Regions from separate parts of the Enterobacter sp. PL_is514 genome, predicted to be linked through region 2. Evidence: riboswitches for the same ligand, from Rfam matches in the RefSeq annotation. Region 2 holds a riboswitch; the other holds the start of a gene.

Region 1 (3,416 bases), on a different contig from region 2:
AAGGCGAAGGGGCTGCTGGCGGCCGGGGCGGTGCTGCATCTGGTTGCGCCCACCCTGACGCCGGAACTCGCCAGCCTGCACGCGAGCGGTGACATCGAGTGGTTTCCGGCGACGTTTTCGCCGCAGTATCTGCAGTCGTGCTGGCTGGTCATTGCCGCGACCAGCGATCCGCAGGTGAACCGTCAGGTCGCCGCGGCCGCCAGCGCGGAGCGTATCTTTTGCAATGTCACGGACGACCCTTCGGCTGCCACCTTTATCTCACCGGCCATAATCGACCATTCGCCGGTCATTATTGCGCTGAGCTGCGGGGGCAACGCGCCGGTGTACAGCAAGATCCTCAAAGCGCATGTCGCCGCCCACCTTCCTCCGGGCATGCGGGAAAGCGTGCAGCTGGCGGGGACGCTTCGTGAACGGATTAATCGCGCATGCGGTGACCGGGAGCGCAAGCGTGCATTTTGGGCCGCGTTCTTCCGGCATGCTCCGCTGCAGCAGGCTTTAGCGCAGGAGCACGAGCAAGAGGTCAGGCAGCAGGTCGAGTGGCTCATTCAGCACAGGCTGCTGTCAGAGTAGCGTCACGCCGCCTTTTACCATCCGCAGCAGGTGTTGTTCAGGCCAGTGGCGGGTGAGCTGTTTTTTTACCAGCAGCCATTTCACATAATCGACATCGTCTTTATTTCTGTCCAGCATCAGACCCACGACGCTGCCGCTGTGCGCCACGTTCACCCCGTAAATATCGCACTCCTCCACCAGTGAGAGCAGTGCGTCAAAATCCGGTTTAGGCAACAGCGTCTGGCTGGCGATGGCGCTGAGGGTGGCCGCTTCGCCCATCCGATAAGGGTTTTGCGTTATGCAGGACTCCTGGACTTTACCCCACGCGCGTTCCAGCGCTGGCGCACCGGCCAGTAGCCCCGCCTGACGCGGGATGCGGTGGTAATCTGCCGTACGCAGCGTTTGCGGACTTTCCAGAACGAGCAGGTCGAGAGCGGGCTGGGCGTGGCAGGCGATCTGCGTGGAAGCGTCGTTATGATCGAAAAGGGTCAACTGGCGAAACACGGTGCTGTCGGTGGGTTCGAGCGAAACACAAAGCATTGCCAGCGTGCTTTCGTCGAGCTGACGCCCCAGATGGTGGGCGGTGGCGACGGCGGTGGCGGCGATATCCGCGGTGCTGCTGGCCATCCCTTTGGCAACCGGGATGGTCGAGTGCACGTCAATGCGGATATCCTGGCTTAGCTGCGCCGGATAATGCCAGTGCTGCAACAATCGCTCGACCATCGCGCGCGACAGCGGGCGTTCATCCGCCACGGGTGAGCCGTGGCTCACCTCAACGGTGCTGTACCATTCGACAGGGCAGGAGACCAGCTTCTCACTGCCCAAAATCCAGCCCTGGATAAGCTCACCGCACGACGCGGGGCATTGCGCAACAGCCACGTTTCCACCTTACTGGTCAGAAATTTCTGGAGCATAGTGTCATGAGGATATTCCTCTTACCTTGATATACCGCAAATTCCGACCTGGATAGTCTCCATATTATTTTGCGATCCTGCTGAACGCGTAATGCATCAATGAAATCACACTGACTTACGTTGGGCAGCAATATTATGTTTTTGCCGGGCTTTAATATCCTGATGAATTTTGATCACAATAAAATGAAAAAATATCAAGTAGTGCAATAACTTGTCATAGAACAATAAATATTGAGATTTTAAGCGTGATTATCTTTGCTTTTTATTTTTTGTGATAAAACGTTGAGTTATTGAGAAAGGCGTCAATTATTCTGGCGCCACGTTTTACTCAGCATGGTTTTCATTTGCGGTTAAGTAATTGCCTAAGGTGAATTGAAACGCCGTAAATAGCATTGCTGTTTTGAGAACGAACTCTTTCTCATAATGTAAGCCGACAGGTTTTGCCACATTTGTGGCAGGGAAGGGGGTGACAATCCCCCGCAGCCCCCGCTGCTGTGATGCTGACGACCCCGTAATGACCACTGATCGCGAGATTGGGAAGGACGGGCGAGGAGGACGCTAAGCCAGAAGACCTGCCTGTCGGGAACGTTCAACAACTTCGGTGGGAAGTGGGTTGTACTGATGCATCATACAGTCGAAAGACTGGGACGACGTGTATCTATACCTCCCAACCACCCTGGACAGGATCGGGGTCATGGCGGCAAAGCAGTACGCGTTTGTTCTGGCAGGTACCGGAAGCGGTTGTGGTAAAACCACGGTGACGCTTGGCCTGTTGAGTCTGTTAAAACAGCGTGGATTACGCGTCCAGCCGTATAAAGTGGGCCCTGACTATCTTGATACCGGCTGGCATACCAAAGTCAGCGGCACCTCCTCCCGCAACCTCGACAGCTTCATGCTTCCTGAGCCAATACTCAACGCGCTGTTTTGCGAGCATATGCAGCAGGCGGATATCGCGGTCATTGAAGGCGTGATGGGGCTGTATGACGGCTACGGCACCGATCCGAACTATTGCAGCACCGCCGCGATGGCAAAACAGCTGGGCTGTCCGGTGGTTCTGCTGGTGGACGGCAAGGCGGTTTCTACGTCGATTGCCGCGACCGTAATGGGCTTTCAGCGGTTCGATTCTACCCTCAATATTGCCGGGGTGATTGTCAATCGCGTCAACAGCGAATCACATTATCAGCTGCTCAAAACGGCCATTGAGCACTACTGCACGCTACCCGTCCTGGGCTATGTGCCGCACGTTGAGGGCGTCGGGTTGCCCGAACGCCATCTTGGGTTGGTCACCGCCCGGGAGTCGGCCGCGGACCCGCAGACCTGGCAAAATTTTGCCTCCATTCTTGAACGTACGCTGGATATCGAACAACTTCTCGCGCTCAGCCAGATGGCGTCGCTACCGCAGGGCGCCTGGCCCGCGCGCCCTGACGGGGACGCCGGGCGCGGTTTAACGCTCGCGATGGCCGATGACGAGGCCTTCAACTTCTATTACCCGGATAACATCACGCTGCTTGAACGTACCGGGGTCGACATTATCCGCTTTAGCCCGCTGCGTGATAGCCGCTTACCTGACTGCCAGATGGTCTGGCTCGGGGGCGGTTACCCGGAGCTGCATGCGGCACGGCTTGCGGAAAACACCGCGATGCTCGCCAGCCTGCGGGAGGCGCATCGGCGCGGGGTGGCGATCTACGCCGAGTGCGGTGGGCTGATGTACCTCGGCAGCACGCTGGAAGATAGCGAGGGGGTCACCCACCGGATGGCCAATATTATCCCCGGCCACAGCAGGATGGGTAAACGGCTGACCCGTTTTGGCTATTGTGAGGCGCAGGCGCGCCAGCCCACGCTGCTGGCCGATAGCGGGGAGGTGCTGCGTGGGCATGAGTTTCACTATTCCGACTTCTCCCCCCAAACCCCTGCGGTACTGGCGTGCCGCAAAGTGCGTGATGGCGTGACGAT
Region 2 (3,416 bases):
ATATCGGCTCTAACTTCTTCCCTGCGGTACTGTCTGTGGCGCTGGTGTTCTGGATTGGCTCGCGCATGCGTAGCCGTAAGAGCCAGTTACCAGAGTAAAGGGTTTTGTCATTGTAGGCCGGATAAGCGAAGCGTCATCCGGCTTTTTTGGCAGGTGGCACTTCGCTTACCTGCCCTACAAGGCCATATTACTTCGCCGTGAGGAGTACACCGCACTCCATATGGTGCGTATACGGGAACTGATCGAACAGCGCCAGACGTTCAATACTGTGCGTCTGGCCTAATGTTTCGAGATTCTTGCACAGCGTCTCCGGGTTACAGGAGATGTACAAAATACGCGGGTACGCCTGCACCATCTTCTCTGTTTCGCTGTCCAGGCCACTGCGCGGCGGGTCGACAAAAATCGTCTCACACTGGTAGCTCTTCAGATCGATACCTTCCAGGCGGTTAAACTGGCGAACGCCATTCATGGCCTGGGTAAACTCTTCAGCGGCCATGCGAATGATCTGCACGTTGTCGATATGGTTGGCGGCAATGTTGTACTGCGCGGCGGCCACCGACGGCTTGGCGATTTCCGTTGCCAGCACGCGATCGAAGTTACGCGCCAGCGCCAGCGAGAAGTTGCCGTTACCGCAGTAGAGCTCAAGCAGATCGCCCGTTGACCCTTCCGTCGCCTTCAGCGCCCACTCCAGCATCTGCACGTTCATCGCGGCGTTCGGCTGGGTGAAGCTGTTCTCGACCTGACGGTAAACCATCTCTCTACCCGCTACCGGCAGGCGCTCGTCGATGTAGTCCTGATCCAGCATGATTTTGGTTTTGGTCGCGCGGCCAATCAGGTGAACGTTGATGTTCTGCGCGCGCAGCGCATCGCGCAGCGCTTCCGCCTGCTCGCGCCACTCGTCGTTAAGCGCTTTGTGATACAGGAGAGAGACAATCGCCTGATTGCTTTGCGTGGTCAGGTAGTCAATCTGGAAAAGCTTGTTACGCAGTACCGGATTGTTACGCACACCGTCCATTATCAGCGTCATTAACTGGTTAATGAGCTCGCTCGCCGCCGGAAAGCTGTCCACGCGGATACGGGACTTTGTCTGCTGATCGAAAATGATGTGGTACAGGTCGTCACCGTCGTGCCAGATGCGGAACTCGGCGCGCATGCGGTAGTGGCTGACAGGAGAGCGGAACACCTCGGGAACGGGCGCGTTGAAAGGCGTCATCATACTTTGCAGGCGGACAACTTTCTCTGCCAGCTGCGCGTCGTACTGTTCTGTCGGGAGGTGTTCTGGGGTCATGATGCGTCCTGAGTGATAAAGAATTACGCGGCGATTGTAGGCATTGTTCAGGGGATGTCCAGATTTAATGGCCAATAGCTGTCTGGACATCCATACGTGTCTAATTGTAGCATTCTGTTTCCGGTCTCCTGAGAGTGAAAAGGGAATCCAGTGTAAATCTGGAGCTGACGCGCAGCGGTAAAGACTGGCGGGATGAGCGTTGTAGACACTGTGTAAATGGGAAGTCTTCATCCTTATATAGCCACCTAGCCCGAAGACCTGCCGGGATCACGTCGCATTTGGTTTCATCATCGCGTGCTATCGATGAGGCCTGCGGCATCCTTCTTATATTGTGGATGCTTTAACAATGATTAAAAAAGTATCGCTGTTGACGGCGTTGTCCGTCACGGCATTTTCGGGCTGGGCGCAGGACAGCGCCGACTCGTTGGTGGTGACGGCAAATCGTTTTGAACAACCGGCAAAAACTGTTCTGGCACCGACGTCCGTCGTGACGCGTGAAGACATTGAGCGCTGGCAGGCAAAGAGCGTGGTGGAAATCATGTCACGTCTGCCAGGCGTGGATATCGCGCAAAGCGGTGGAATGGGCTCGAACTCTTCGACTTTTATTCGCGGAACGGAATCTCGCCATGTGCTGGTGCTGGTTGACGGTATTCCTTTGAATAACGCCGGGATCAGCAACGTTCCCGATCTGAGCCAAATCCCGACCTCGCTGATTCAGCGTATTGAGTACATCCGTGGTCCGCGTTCAGCCCTGTATGGCTCCGACGCGATTGGTGGCGTGATTAACATCATTACCGGACGTGATAAGCCGGGTGCAGAAATCTCAGCGGGTGTTGGCTCTAAGGGTTACCAGACCTATGATGGCGCCTTCCAGCAGGTGCTGGATAAAACCAAAATCACCATGGCCGGTAACTACACCTATACCCGGGGTTTTGACATCGCTGCAAAAGATGCGCCGCGCCAGCCTGACCGCGATGGCTTTATGAGTAAATCGCTGTACGGCTCCGTGGAACAGCAGATTACCGACAGCGTGAGCGGCTTCTTCCGTGGCTTTGGTTATGACAACCGCACCGCGTATGACGGTTACGATCACTACGACGCCAACTTTATGGTGGATGGACGACCTGATACTCGCCAGCTCTACAGCCAGAACTGGGATACCGGTCTGCGTTACAACCGGGGGATTTTCCAGTCACAGCTGGTGGCGGGTTACGGTCGCAGTAAAGATCAGAACTATGATCCGAAGAAAGGGCGTTACGCTGATTCCGCCACCATGGATGACGTGAAGCAGTACACCACCCAATGGCTCAACACCGTAGAAGTCGGTCACGGCAACATTGGCGCAGGTCTGGACTGGCAAAAGCAGAAGACCCAGGCTGGAACGGGCTATCTGGAGAAAGGTTACGAGCAACGCAATACCGGCGTCTTTGTTTCGGCGATGCAGCAGTTCAGCAGCGTGACGCTGGAAGCGGCGGCGCGTAATGACGATAACTCTAACTTCGGCAACCATGGCACGTGGCAAACCAGCGCAGCGTGGGAGTTTGTGGAGGGCTATCGCGTCATTGCCTCCTACGGTACCGCTTTTAAAGCACCGACCATGAGCCAAATCCACAGTGCCTCTTACGGTAATCCGGACCTTAAACCGGAGGAGAGTAAGCAGTGGGAAGGGGGCTTTGAAGGCCTGACGGGACCGGTCAACTGGCGTATCACCGGTTATCGCAATGACATTGATAATCTTATTAGCAGCGATCCGCATACGTATCGTTACTACAACGTTGACGAAGCACGTATTAAAGGTGTGGAAGCGACGGCACAGTTCGATACTGGCCCGGTCGGACATCAGATTTCCTATGATTATGTCGACCCGCGTAATGCCAAAACCAACGAAGTACTGGCCCGCCGTTCTAAACAGCAGGTTAAGTACCAGCTTGACTGGCAGGTATGGGATCTCGACTGGAACCTTGCCTATCGTTATCTGGGCACCCGCTATGATGTCGCGATTGATCCAGACACCTATTCGTCAGAACGCGTGAAAATGGGCGGTGTCAGTCTGTGGGATGTCGCAGTTTCGTATCCTGTCACCTCACATCTCACAGTTCGTGGTAAAATAGCCAATCTGTTCGATAAA

The links. Region 2 has a riboswitch for cobalamin ahead of btuB (TonB-dependent vitamin B12 receptor BtuB). Riboswitches for the same ligand answer to the same signal wherever they lie in the genome.
Region 1: another riboswitch for cobalamin. It lies ahead of AC0TNG_RS22665 (cobyrinate a,c-diamide synthase); the one in region 2 lies ahead of btuB (TonB-dependent vitamin B12 receptor BtuB).

Annotation. Positions count from the first base shown of each region.
Region 1 is NZ_JBVPGN010000036.1:500,283-503,698, forward strand. Features, by position in the region: gene AC0TNG_RS22655 (precorrin-2 dehydrogenase/sirohydrochlorin ferrochelatase family protein) at 1-570, shown strand, start outside; gene AC0TNG_RS22660 (L-threonine kinase) at 562-1,428, opposite strand; cobalamin riboswitch at 1,882-2,057, shown strand; gene AC0TNG_RS22665 (cobyrinate a,c-diamide synthase) at 2,158-3,416, shown strand, end outside.
Region 2 is NZ_JBVPGN010000023.1:1,484-4,899, reverse strand. Features, by position in the region: gene AC0TNG_RS01225 (YijD family membrane protein) at 1-98, shown strand, start outside; gene trmA (tRNA (uridine(54)-C5)-methyltransferase TrmA) at 188-1,288, opposite strand; cobalamin riboswitch at 1,393-1,568, shown strand; gene btuB (TonB-dependent vitamin B12 receptor BtuB) at 1,635-3,416, shown strand, end outside.